3 regions of the Gottschalkia purinilytica genome follow, and region 1 is predicted to be linked to each of the others. Evidence: riboswitches for the same ligand, from Rfam matches in the RefSeq annotation. Region 1 holds a riboswitch; each other region holds the start of a gene.
What was found. A riboswitch is a leader RNA that binds a small molecule or an ion and turns the genes downstream of it on or off. The one in region 1 is predicted to bind thiamine pyrophosphate.
Positions count from the first base shown of each region.

Region 2: another riboswitch for thiamine pyrophosphate. It lies ahead of thiT (energy-coupled thiamine transporter ThiT); the one in region 1 lies ahead of thiS (sulfur carrier protein ThiS).
Region 3: another riboswitch for thiamine pyrophosphate. It lies ahead of thiW (energy coupling factor transporter S component ThiW); the one in region 1 lies ahead of thiS (sulfur carrier protein ThiS).

Region 1 is NZ_LGSS01000001.1:200,823-205,171, forward strand. It holds gene CLPU_RS00965 (M15 family metallopeptidase) at 153-920, opposite strand; gene CLPU_RS00970 (flavodoxin family protein) at 995-1,729, opposite strand; gene CLPU_RS00980 (hypothetical protein) at 2,251-2,436, opposite strand; TPP riboswitch at 2,560-2,659, shown strand; gene thiS (sulfur carrier protein ThiS) at 2,762-2,962, shown strand; gene CLPU_RS00990 (thiazole synthase) at 2,966-3,736, shown strand; gene thiH (2-iminoacetate synthase ThiH) at 3,771-4,349, shown strand, end outside.
Region 2 is NZ_LGSS01000005.1:54,486-58,834, forward strand. It holds gene pknB (Stk1 family PASTA domain-containing Ser/Thr kinase) at 1-1,426, shown strand, start outside; gene rsgA (ribosome small subunit-dependent GTPase A) at 1,513-2,385, shown strand; gene rpe (ribulose-phosphate 3-epimerase) at 2,388-3,035, shown strand; TPP riboswitch at 3,061-3,164, shown strand; gene thiT (energy-coupled thiamine transporter ThiT) at 3,207-3,782, shown strand; gene CLPU_RS06500 (thiamine diphosphokinase) at 3,809-4,349, shown strand, end outside.
Region 3 is NZ_LGSS01000001.1:354,502-358,850, forward strand. It holds gene CLPU_RS01740 (PTS sugar transporter subunit IIC) at 1-479, opposite strand, end outside; gene sdaAA (L-serine ammonia-lyase, iron-sulfur-dependent, subunit alpha) at 996-1,865, opposite strand; gene sdaAB (L-serine ammonia-lyase, iron-sulfur-dependent subunit beta) at 1,877-2,548, opposite strand; TPP riboswitch at 2,836-2,949, shown strand; gene thiW (energy coupling factor transporter S component ThiW) at 3,087-3,569, shown strand; gene thiD (bifunctional hydroxymethylpyrimidine kinase/phosphomethylpyrimidine kinase) at 3,717-4,349, shown strand, end outside.

The DNA.
Region 1 (4,349 bases):
ATATCAATAATATCATATCTCAATTTAAATATAACTCATTCTCTTTAATGGAAACATCTATATCTAAAATATTTATATATTAACTTTACGATTTTTCAATTTATAAATTTTTATTATATATGTATTAAAGAGATATTAATAACCTTAAACTATTAATAATCTATATTCTTTTCAAAATGCTGATAATCCTTAATATATTTCCACTCTCCTCCCCATATCCATCCTCTTTTCTTAAAAGCTAAGTATAATGCATCATCTTTTACTATCATTCCTTTTCTTACATTACTTCTATCTATATAATCTTTACTACTAATAGGAAGTATCTTATCTTTGTTTATATAGGGATTTTGTACTGGATTTATATCTATTGCTACTCCATAGGCATGTTTTGAAATATTGTTACTACCACTTGCTATATTTCTATAACAAAATGCAGAAGTATTATTATCTTCCATGGACAATTTATCATTAGCTTCATATTCGTCTATTATTTTTATCTTATCTATTGGATATTTTACATAGTACAGTTCTTTAAAAATATCTACTATTTCCTTGGAAACTTTATTGTGTACTACTAATTCTCCTTTATGTATCTTGTTATCAAATCCCCAATGTAAGACTTTTATATAACTAAGATCATCTAAACTTATATTATTATTTTCATGCCATGATAATCCTATCATTTTCTTTTTTATTTCTTCAGGTATAGATTGATATGTGAATTCTTCATCTATGGATTTATTCACCTTACGCTCCTTAACTTTTAACCTTTTTTCTACTTCATACTTATCTTTTCGATAAAGTTCTTTACCTTCATGATTTTTCTTTATACCTACATTTCCTTTTAATACAACACTAACTTCATAAGCAGCTAAAATTATTAAAGCTAATACAATGATTTTTATAAACTTATTTTTCATTATTAAAATCACCCTATTTATCACACATTATATTATCTTTATAAGAGTTTAATAATTAATATTAAACACATAATTTAAACACAAGGCTTAACATTTCTTTTCAAAATCTTATAAAACAATCTAGAAATAATTTTCTTAAAAAAGTTTATTTTACTGCTATAAAAATATATATTGTTTATCCATCCTTGATTTTCCCAGTATTCCTTATCTAAAGGAAATACATTCTCGGCTAATATTTTTTGTACTTGAAAAGTTATAAGTTGATTTAAGGAAGGTCTATAATCTCCTATTTCTCCTTTCAATGTATGTATAAACTTTTCAACTTCTTTATAATCTACTTTTTGATTTATTCTTGATATTTTTCTACCTATTGTACCTGTTACATTTGTTCCCCATTGAAGCATTATACTATTCATCACTTTAAATGTACTAGAAAGTCCTGAGGATGCTGTAGTAGCAACTAGTAAGACAGGTTTTCCTGGTATTCTAGGTCTATGAAACCACTCACATGTTCTGTCAAAGAAGGTTTTCAGTTTTCCACTTAAGTTATTCATATATACAGGAGTTGATATTATAATTCCATCACAGTTCTCTATCTTTTCTATAATTTTTATCATATCGTCATTTATACTACACATTCCTTTTAGAATACAAACTTCACATCCATAGCAATCTTTTATGTCATATTCATGTAAGTGTAAATATTCAACTTCTATATCTTTACCTTTGAAGATATCTTCAATACTTTTTAAAACTTTATATGTATTTTTCTTTCTGAAACTGCTATTTATAATTAAAACTTTTTTCATATAAGCTCCTCCAACTTTACACCCTTATAACTATATATAATAATTTACATTAAAAAAGTCCTGATTTCTTAAAGAAATCAGAACTTATAAATAACTAAATCTAAATAACTAAATTAATTTAAACCTATCCTTTATTTGTAAATATATGATAATAAGTACGCTTACAAACATTCCTCCCATAATTAGATCATTTAAAAAACTATTTATATTTGGAAAGATAAATGTATTTAAAACTAATAAACTGACAATATATAATTGTCCTGCAATGCTATACAGCTTCCTATCTCTTTTATAATCATATATTACACCTATATTTAGTATTATAAAAAAGGATATAATAAAAAATCCCATATGATCCCCCTCTTTACTATAACAGTAGCACTTATACTGTATAACTTTTTCATGCGTAATTATAATACCAATATTTTATAATTTGTTTTTATTTACATAATCATTATATGTTAAATTTATCCCTTTGTTAATAGCTTATATAAACAAATTTAATATATCTTGGCATTCAATTAAGTCTTTAATTTTTTCAAAGTTTCTTCTATTAATAATTTATATTTTGTGTTTTTTTCAATTTTTTCATAACAAAAAATTTTCATTTCATGTGTCAAATTTTCGTTCTCTAGGATATTTTTGTACTCTTCTATTTCCTTTGTAACTCTATTTAATCTATTTTCCCATTCTTTTATTAAATTCAAATTAATCAACTCACTTTAAAATTTCTATAATATTATTATAATAATCATTTATGTTTTCATACTAAAATTCTATTTACCTTTACAAATTTTTTATATTACATTATAATTGAGTTAATTTAATAAAAAGAAAGCTAGGGGAGCCATTTGGCTGAGAAGGTTTCAAACCTGACTCTTTGAACCTGATGTGGTTAGTACCATCGTAGGGAAGCTTATACATAATTTTCGTATAAAAATATTTAATTATTTTTTAATTGTATTTTTATTGAAATAAAAAGCTTACCTATTTTAGGTAGGCTTTTTTTATTGGATTAAAGGAGGTGACCAAATGCATATAAAGATAAATGGAAAAAATAAGTCTGTAAAGGATGATATAAGCATTTTAGACTTATTAACTTCTAATAACTTAAATCCAAATAATGTTGTTATAGAATACAATTACACTATTTTAGAAAGAGAAGAATGGCAAGATACCATATTAAAAGAAAATGATAATTTAGAAGTCTTAAGCTTTGTAGGAGGAGGTTAACGTATGAATGATGAGCTAATAATTGGAGATACAGAACTTAAAAGTAGATTGTTCATAGGTACAGGAAAGTATTCATCTGATTCTTTGATACCCAAAATACTAGAAAAGTCCAAGTGTGAAGTTGTTACAGTTGCTCTTAGAAGAATTGATCTAAGTTCTAAAGAAAATAATATTTTAAACTATATACCGAAAGATACCAAATTACTTCCAAATACATCTGGTGCAAGAAATGCAGATGAAGCTATTAGGATAGCTAGACTTGCTAAAGCATCAGGATGTGGAAATTGGATCAAGATTGAGATTATATCTGATAATAAATATCTTCTTCCAGATGGTTATGAAACTATTAAGGCTACTGAAATACTTGCTTCCGAAGGATTTATTGTACTTCCATATGTAAGTCCAGACTTAATGGTAGCTCGATCTCTTGTAAATGCAGGAGCATCTGCTGTTATGCCTCTTGGATCACCTATAGGATCAAATAGAGGTATTAAGACAAGAGAACTGATAAAAATTTTAATTGAAGAAATTCCTTTACCAATAATAGTTGATGCTGGCATTGGTAAACCATCTGATGCATGTGAAGCTATGGAAATGGGTGCTTCAGCTTGTCTTTTAAATACAGCTATTGCTACATCTAAGAATCCTATTTTAATGGCAGAAGCATTTGGTAAAGCAGTTGAGGCAGGAAGAAAAGCTTACTTAGCTGGTCTTGGAAATAAGAGTTATACTGCAAATGCCTCTTCTCCACTCACAGGCTTTCTAAACAAATAAACTTATAATTTAACATCAAAAAGAAGGTATGATAATGAGTTTCTACGATATTTACTCTAGATATAAAGATTTTGACATAGATAGTTTTTATAATAATATATCTGATAAAGATATAGAATTAATACTTCAAAAAGATATATTAAACGAAATAGACTTTTTAATGCTGCTTTCTCCAAAAGCAGAAAATTTTCTTGAACCTATAGCTCTTAAGGCTAATAGTCTAACTATCCAACATTTTGGTAAAACAATACTTTTATATACACCAATGTATCTAGCTAACTACTGCACAAATCAATGCCTATATTGTGGATTTAATACTAAAAATGATATTAAAAGAAAACAAATGTCTTTGGAAGAAGTAGAAGCTGAAGCAAAATACATTTCTTCTAAAGGTATAAAGCATATATTAATACTTACTGGAGATGCAAAAGATATATCTTCTGTAGAGTATATTAATAGTTGTGTCAATATCTTAAAGAAATATTTCAACTCTATTAGTATTGAAATATTTCCTTTAAATGAAGATGAATATTCAAAACTAATAAAATCAGGTGTAGATTCATTAACTATATATCAAGAAACATATAATGAGTACATTTATGATAAAGTTCAT
Region 2 (4,349 bases), on a different contig from region 1:
AAATAGTATAATAGGATCCGCTCATTACTTTTCACCTGAACAGGCTAGAGGAGGATATATAGATGAAAAATCTGATATATACTCTTTAGGAATAGTAATGTATGAGATGATAACAGGAACTGTTCCTTTTGAAGGAGAAAGTCCTATAACAGTAGCAATAAGACATATACAAGAACAACCAAAATTACCTAGTGAAATAAATAGCTCTGTTCCAAAAGGATTAGAGAAAATAATAATGAAATGCATAGAAAAAGATCAAACGTTGAGATACAGTAATATCAAAGAATTACTAAGAGATCTAAAAGAATTTAAGATTCATGGAGATACTCAAGTAAAGGAGCCATATAACTCTAGCGATTCTCCAACTCAAGTTATGCCTATAGTTAATGATGATATGATAGATAATATTAATGGAGATATCGATGGTGAATCAGATGTTAAGATCAAACCTAGAAAGGCTAAAAATACAAAAGCACCTTCTAAAAAAGACAAGAAGCCTAAGAAAAGAAAATCTAATAAACTGTTAACTTTTATTGCTATAATATTAGCATTCCTAACAGTATGTGGTGTTGCTTTAGCAGTTTTAGGTTCAAAAGGACTATTAGGAGCTAAAGAGGTGCAAGTTCCAAATATAGTTGGACTTCAAGAAGAAACAGCTAAAAAGAAAGTAGAAGATAGGGGACTAAAATTTGAAGTCACCAGTAAGGAATATAGTGACGAGTATAATGAAGGCGATGTAATAAGACAGAGTGAAGAAGAAGGACAGAAAGTAAAAGAAGGATTTACTATAAGGGCTGTTATAAGTAAAGGGAAAGAAAATGTAAAAGTACCGAAGTTGATAAACAAAGATATAGATGCAGCTACAGAGTTATTAGAAGAAGCAGGATTAGAAAAAGGAGACGTTGAATACGAATATAGTAAATTACCAGAAGGTACAGTAATAGAACAGGACCCAGAGCCATCAGATGAGGTTTCTAGGGGAACTACAGTAAATTTAGTAGTTAGTAAAGGTCGTAAAGAATATACTAAACCAAATAAATACAATAATTACAATAAGAACTCAAACAAAGATTCAAATAATGACAAAAATAATGATAACAGTAATGATAGAAATGATAACAACTCAAATAATAATGTAAATAATAATCAGAACAATAACCAAAACAATAATCAGAATAATAATCATAATAACAATAATACGAATAATGGTAATAATCAAAATAATAATGGATCTAATTCTAATTCTGGTAATAATCAAAATAACAATTCAGGAGGAAACCAAGGAACAAATCCAGGAGGAAATCCAGGAGGAAATCAAGGAACGAATCCAGGAGGAAATCAAGGAACAAACCCGGGAGGGAATCAAGGAACAAATCCGGGAGGAAATCAAGGAACAAATCCTCCTAGCGTAACACCTGAAAACTAAAATATATAGTATACTAAACTGAATTAATATAAAAATTAAAAAAATCTCATAAATTTGATGTATAAGTAATTTTAGGAGGATTAATAATGCTAGAAGGAACAATTATTAAGGGGATAGGTGGATTTTACTACGTAAAAGTAAAAGATGATTTATATGAGTGTAGAGCGAGAGGAGTTTTTCGTAAAGAAAAAACCAAACCTTTAGTAGGTGATAGAGTTTTAATAAGAGCTAATGAAAATGATAAAACTGGCTATGTGGAAAAAATATTTGAAAGAAAAACTGAACTTATCAGACCACCAGTTTCAAATGTAAATCAAGCTATAATTGTTTTTGCAGTTAAAAATCCAGATCCTAATTTATGGTTATTAGATAGATTCCTACTTCTAGCATCTTATCAAGGGTTAGATGTTGTAATATGCTTTAATAAAATAGACTTAGTAAATGAAGAGGTTAAGCATCTTATTGAGGATTACACAAAAGCTGGGTATAAAGTAATTACAACCAGTTGTAAAGAAAATAAAGGTATAGATGAACTAAGAGAGACTCTTAAGGATAAGATAAGTGTATTTGCAGGACCTTCAGGAGTTGGTAAATCTACATTGCTCAATAATATACAATCTAACTTACAATTAAAGACTGGAGAAATCAGTCAAAAAACTAGTAGAGGAAAGCATACTACAAGGCACGTTGAATTAATAGAGTTAGAAATGGGCGGATGGGTATTAGATACTCCTGGCTTTAGCTCTTTAGATATTGATTTTTTAGACGAAGAAAATTTGCAAATATATTTTAATGATATATATGAAAAAAGTCATTTATGTAAATTTACAGGATGTAAACATGACAAAGAACCTCAATGTGCGGTAAAAGAATCAGTAGAAAATGGAGAAATTAGTAGATCTAGATACAATAATTATTTACTCTTTTTAAAAGAAACCATGGACAATAGGAGGTATTAGTAATGATAAAAATAGCACCATCAATTTTATCAGCAGATTTTAGCAATTTAGAAGAACAGATACAAAAAATAGATAAAGGTGGAGCAGATTTAGTACATTTAGATGTAATGGATGGGCAGTTTGTTCCAAATATAACTTTTGGACCTCCTGTTATAAAAAATATTAGAAGAGTTACGGACTTACCTTTTGATGTACATTTAATGATAGATAGACCAGAGAGATATATAAAAGAATTTGTAGATGCAGGAGCAGATATAATTACTGTACATCAAGAATCAACTCTACATTTACATCGTACAATACAGCAAATAAAAAGCTATGGCATAAAAGCATCAGTTGCTTTAAATCCATCTACACCATTAGAAACTATAAAACATGTAATTGATGATTTAGATATGGTATTAATAATGACTGTTAATCCTGGTTTTGGAGGACAATCATTTATTCCTCAAATGAAAGAAAAAATAAAAGAGTTAAGAAAATGGATTGATTCTAAAAAGCTTGATATAGATATTCAAGTTGATGGTGGAATCAAGTTAGACAATATAAAAGAAGTAATAGATTGTGGAGCAAATGTTTTTGTAGCAGGTTCAGCAATATTTGGTACAGATAATATTATAGATACTACTAAAAAGTTTAAGAGTATATAAAATTATTACAAATTAATATAAATTAAAAATTCACTAGGGGAGCTAATCTGCTGAGAGGAAATTACTTAAATTTCGACCCTATAACCTGATCTAGTTAGTACTAGCGGAGGGAAGTGTAATATTTTCATGCAATTAGCCTCCCAAATTAAATTTATTAAGGGAGGTATTTTTATGAATATCAAAACTAGTGAAACTAATAAATCAACTAATATTAAATTTCTAGTAGAAGCAGGTGTAATGGTGGCACTTGCAACTATATTAAGTATGGTAAAAATTTATCAGGCACCTAATGGTGGATCAGTAACAGCTGGAAGTATGATACCAATTATTTTTATAGCTTTAAGATGGGGAGTTTTAAGAGGTATATTTACAGGATTAGTTTATGGACTAGTGCAGTCATTTGATCCATATATAGTACATCCTATACAATATATATTAGACTATTTAGTTGCTTTTTCTTTTTTAGGGTTAGCTGGAATTGCTAAAAATATAATAGCTACGAAAAATAAAAAAGATACAGCCTTTGAATATGTGGTTATTATTGTAGGTGTATTTTTAGGTATTTTAGGAAGATTTATTTGCCATGTATTATCAGGAGTTATATTTTTTGAAGCAAATGCAAAAGATTTAGGTGTATGGAAATATTCTATAATCTACAATGGAACATATTTAGGAATTGAACTTATTATGTCAATTTTAATATTAACTCTTATTTGGAGACCTCTTAGAAGATTACTTTCAAGCTAACATTAAATAAAGAAAAGAGTGAGACTTTGAAAATACTAATAGTTTCAAATGGAAATCTAGAAGATATATGTATATCAGATATACTAGAAAAACATGATTTGCTTATATGTGCAGATGGTGGAGCTAGACATTTGTACAAGCAAAACATACTTCCAGACATTATAGTAGGAGATCTAGATTCTATTGGGGATAAAGTTTTAAATTATTATAAGAAAAAAGAAGTGGTTTTTCATAAATTTCCAAGTGAAAAAGATAAAACAGATACTGAATTAGCTATAGATTATGCGATTGAGAAAGGTGCAACGGAAATAAGTTTATTAGGAGTAACAGGAACAAGATTAGATCACACTTTAGCTAATATAATGCTATTATACGATTTATTGAATAAAAATATTAAAGCAAGGATAATAGACTCCCATAATGAAATCTTCATGATAAAAAATAACTTGGAAATTCAAAATGACAATAAATATAAATTTGTTTCTGTAATACCTATAATAAATGATGCTAAAAAGGTTAATATAAAAGGATTTAAGTATGAAACTAAAGATATAGATTTTAAGATAG
Region 3 (4,349 bases), 150 kb from region 1:
ATGCTAAGTAAAGTACTTTCAACTATTGGTTCCACTCCTAAAGCTACAAATCTTGATAATGGGGCTATTAATATAGCACCCAAAACAACATTTACACCATGTGGAATTTTTTTATCAAATATAGGTGCAATTAAACCTACTATGTATCCAGCTACAAATCCTGGAAGAATTCCTAAATTCAATAATGCAGCTCCTGCTATAAGAGCATATACTGGACCTGCACCCATACTTATTGCTACTAATGAAGCTGCTGCTGTTCCCGACAAACTTCCCGATGATATCCCTACTTCTCCCAAGAACTTTATTCCTATAAAATTGCCACCTATATATCTATGTAAGGCTTCTACTAGGAAAGTAGCTACGGCAGCATTTGCAAGCCCTGACATAGCTTTATTTCCTTTTGGTGCTTTAAAGCTAAATATATAAAATAAGGCCAATACAAATATCAATAAACTTATGCCTTTCACTATAGTAAACATATAATTCATCCTCTCATTTTTGTTTTTTTAAGTTTCTCCTATAAATATTGATGCTCATATAATAGGTATTATATGTACTTAAATAATCTAAAAAATTTATATCATTTACAAAGAATCATATAAGCATAGCATGATGTATTCATCATTTTTACCATCTATGGTAATCCTCCTTTTAAAATAACAGTAATATTTTACATAATTCAAAATAACTTGTTAATATATAGAAATAGTTAATAAAAAGAACTATGTTTCTAAGAAAAAACATAGTTCTTTAAATAAATTTTTATATATTATTAGCTTGTTTAATAACTCAATATGGAAATGATGAAATGAAAAAATATTATAGTTTTATATAAATTAGCTTATTAAGAATTTTATATTAAACTTAATTAAGTAAGTACTTTTAGTACTAATAAAAATAGTTATTCATCAAGTTAATTACAATATAAAGTAAAAAATAGTCTATTAATAAAAAAGACTGTTTCTTACTTGAAGAAACAATCTTTCATTTATACATTATCCAAATATTTCTTTCATTATTCTCTTACCTGTTTCTGTAGCAGCAACTCCACCTAACGCTGTTTCTCTTAATTCAGATGGTAATGCTTTTCCAACTTCATACATTGCGTCTACAACTTCATCAAAAGGAATTATACTCTTTACTCCTGCTAATGCTAAATCCGCTGATATCATAGCATTAACTGCTCCTGAAGCATTTCTTTTAGCACATGGTGCTTCAACTAGCCCTGCTATAGGATCACAAACAAGTCCCATTACATTTTTAATAGCTATTGATGCAGCATGTAATGACATTTCTGGAGTACCTCCTGCCATTTCTACCATAGCTGCAGCTGCCATAGCCGCAGCAGCACCACATTCTGCTTGACATCCACCTTCTGCTCCTGCAACAGTAGCATTTGTTGAAATAATTATACCTATTCCTGAAGCTGTTAGTAATGCATCTACTATTTCTTCATCAGTAGATCCATAAACTTCAGCAGCTGTCGTTACAGTTGAAGGAACTATACCACATGAACCAGCAGTTGGAGCTGCACATATTCTTCCCATAGATGCATTGATCTCAGAACAAGATAATGCTCTAGCAGCAGCTTTAAGCACCGTTTCTCCACAAAGAGTCTTTTCAGATTTAGCATAACCAGCTACTCTTTTTGCATCTCCACCTATGATTCCGCCTACAGTTTTAATCTCTTTTTCCATTCCATCTTTAGCAGATGCTTTCATTATATCAAAACTTCTTTTCATTTTTTCTCTTATTTCTTGTTCAGATAATCCTGTTATCTTACATTCTCTTTGAAGTACAATTTCTGATATCTTTTTATTATGTTTTTCAGTTAATGCTAGTAATTCATGTCCGTATCTAAACATATCCAAACCTCCTAACCAATAGGGTTTATCGCTCTTGCCGATATAACCTCTTCTATTTTAGAAACCTCACCTGGAACATTTTCAGGAATTATATTATCTACCTCTATAATCATAGTAGCTTCACCCTCAGGTGTTCTGTCAACTTTCATTATTCCAATATTTATATTATTTTCAGAAAGTACATTAGTAACTTTACTAACTACTCCTTTTTTATCTCTATATTTAACTATAATTGTAGGACAGTTTCCAGTTAAACTAACATCATTTCCTTCTATGTTAGTAATAACTATACTACCTCCTCCAATTGATGATCCAGTAACATCTATTACACTACCGTCATTTTTAGCAAATACCATTTTTACAGTGTTAGGATGCTGCGACTCTCCAAGATCACTTTCAATGAACTCAATGCCTATACTTTCTTGCTTAGCTATATCTAAAGAAGTTCTTAATCTTTCATCTTCCGGATCCATTCCAAGAATTCCAGCAACTAGTGCTCTATCCGTTCCATGGCCTCTATATGTTTTTGCAAATGATCCATGTAGATAAAACTTAACTGACTTAAAATCTTTTCCAGCTATACTTCTAGCAACTTTACCTAATCTTGCAGCTCCAGCTGTATGTGAGCTTGAAGGTCCTATCATTATAGGTCCAAGTATATCAAAAACCCCATATTGTTTCATATTGATGCGCTCTCCCCTTGCTATTTAATATTTCTTTTTCTACAATCATCAGATTAAAATTTTATCATAATATTGTGTCGATTTCAATATCTGTAAAATACAATTGTAGCAATCCATATTTGTCCAAATTTCTCAATAATCTGCTCTTTTTTGTTAATATCTTTTGTTAACTACTAGTAGCTATACATAATATACCCTCTATAAAATTTTTATATCGTATACATTTAAGTGCTAATAATTGATTTATTCATACTTAAATGTTAAAATTTAAATGTATTTTATAATTTAATATGTCTTTGGGGAGCTAGATAAGGCTGGCTGAGAAAAAGACCCGTTTTTAAGTCTTTGACCCTTATACCTGATCTGGATAATACCAGCGTAGGAAATATTTACCACGAGTCTATAATTGTATATTATAATTATATTATACATTTTTTTGACGTATATTGTAATTATTATATTCAAATAACTTACCTTCTTTCAGGTATAAGGTGTTCTATTTTTTTACCTAATTACCTAAAAGGAGGTTTTTTTATTTATGAAAACAAAAAATTTGGTATTTTCAGCGTTATTAATAGCATTAGGAGTTTTAGGATCTCATATAATATACATTCCTCTTGGTCCATCAAAATGCTTTCCAGTACAGCATGTCATAAACATACTCTCAGCCATATTACTGTCTCCTATATATTCTGTAAGTAATGCTTTCATAATATCTTTATTGAGAAATGTATTAGGAACAGGTTCTCTTTTAGCATTTCCAGGTAGTATGATAGGTGCATTATTAGCTTCATTATTATTTAAAAGAACTAAGTCTATAACAGTTGCACTAATAGGTGAAGTCATAGGTACAGGGGTTATAGGTGCTTTAGTGTCATATCCTGTAGCTAAAATAATTATGGGTCAAGATATATCTCCACTTTTCTTTATTATCCCTTTTACAATAAGCACATTAGGAGGAAGTATTATCGCTTATGTAGTTCTTTCATTACTTAAAAAGATTAGTATTTTTAATATATAAATATTAATTTATCGTTATACTATTTGATTTTTTATATTGAAATTACTGTTTTAAACTATTGAATCTTAAGTAACCAGAACAACAATTTAACTAGCTAAAATATAATACTTATAGAATATTGATATTTTAAATTAGGAGGTTTTTAACATGAAAAAAGTATTAACTATAGCAGGGTCTGATTCTTCAGGTGGTGCTGGTATACAAGCAGATTTAAAAACTTTTTCTGCACATGGAGTATTTGGTATGAGTGTCATAACTGCAATAACTGCTCAAAATACACAAGGGGTATTCGGTATACAAGACATAACAGAGGATATGATCGAACAGCAAATAGAAGTTATATATGATGATATAGAAGTTGATGCAGTAAAAATTGGTATGGTTTCTAAAATACCTACTATAAAATCTATAGCAAAGAAGTTAAAAGATTATAATGCAAAAAATATAGTAATTGATCCAGTCATGATATCCAAAAGTGGATTCAATCTTTTAAGTCCTGAAGCTAAAGAAACTTTAATAAGTGAACTCATTCCTATTTCTACTATGGTTACTCCTAATATACCTGAGGCCACAGCTATAACAGGTGATAAAGTAAGTAATATATCTGATATGAAGAAAGCTGCTAAAAAAATATATTACTTAGGTTGTAAAAGTGTATTAGTTAAAGGTGGTCATCTTGATAGTGATGCTACTGACGTATTATTCGATGGAAAAGAGTTTTATTATTTCACCTCTTCAAGAATATTAACTAAAAATACTCATGGGACAGGCTGTACTTTA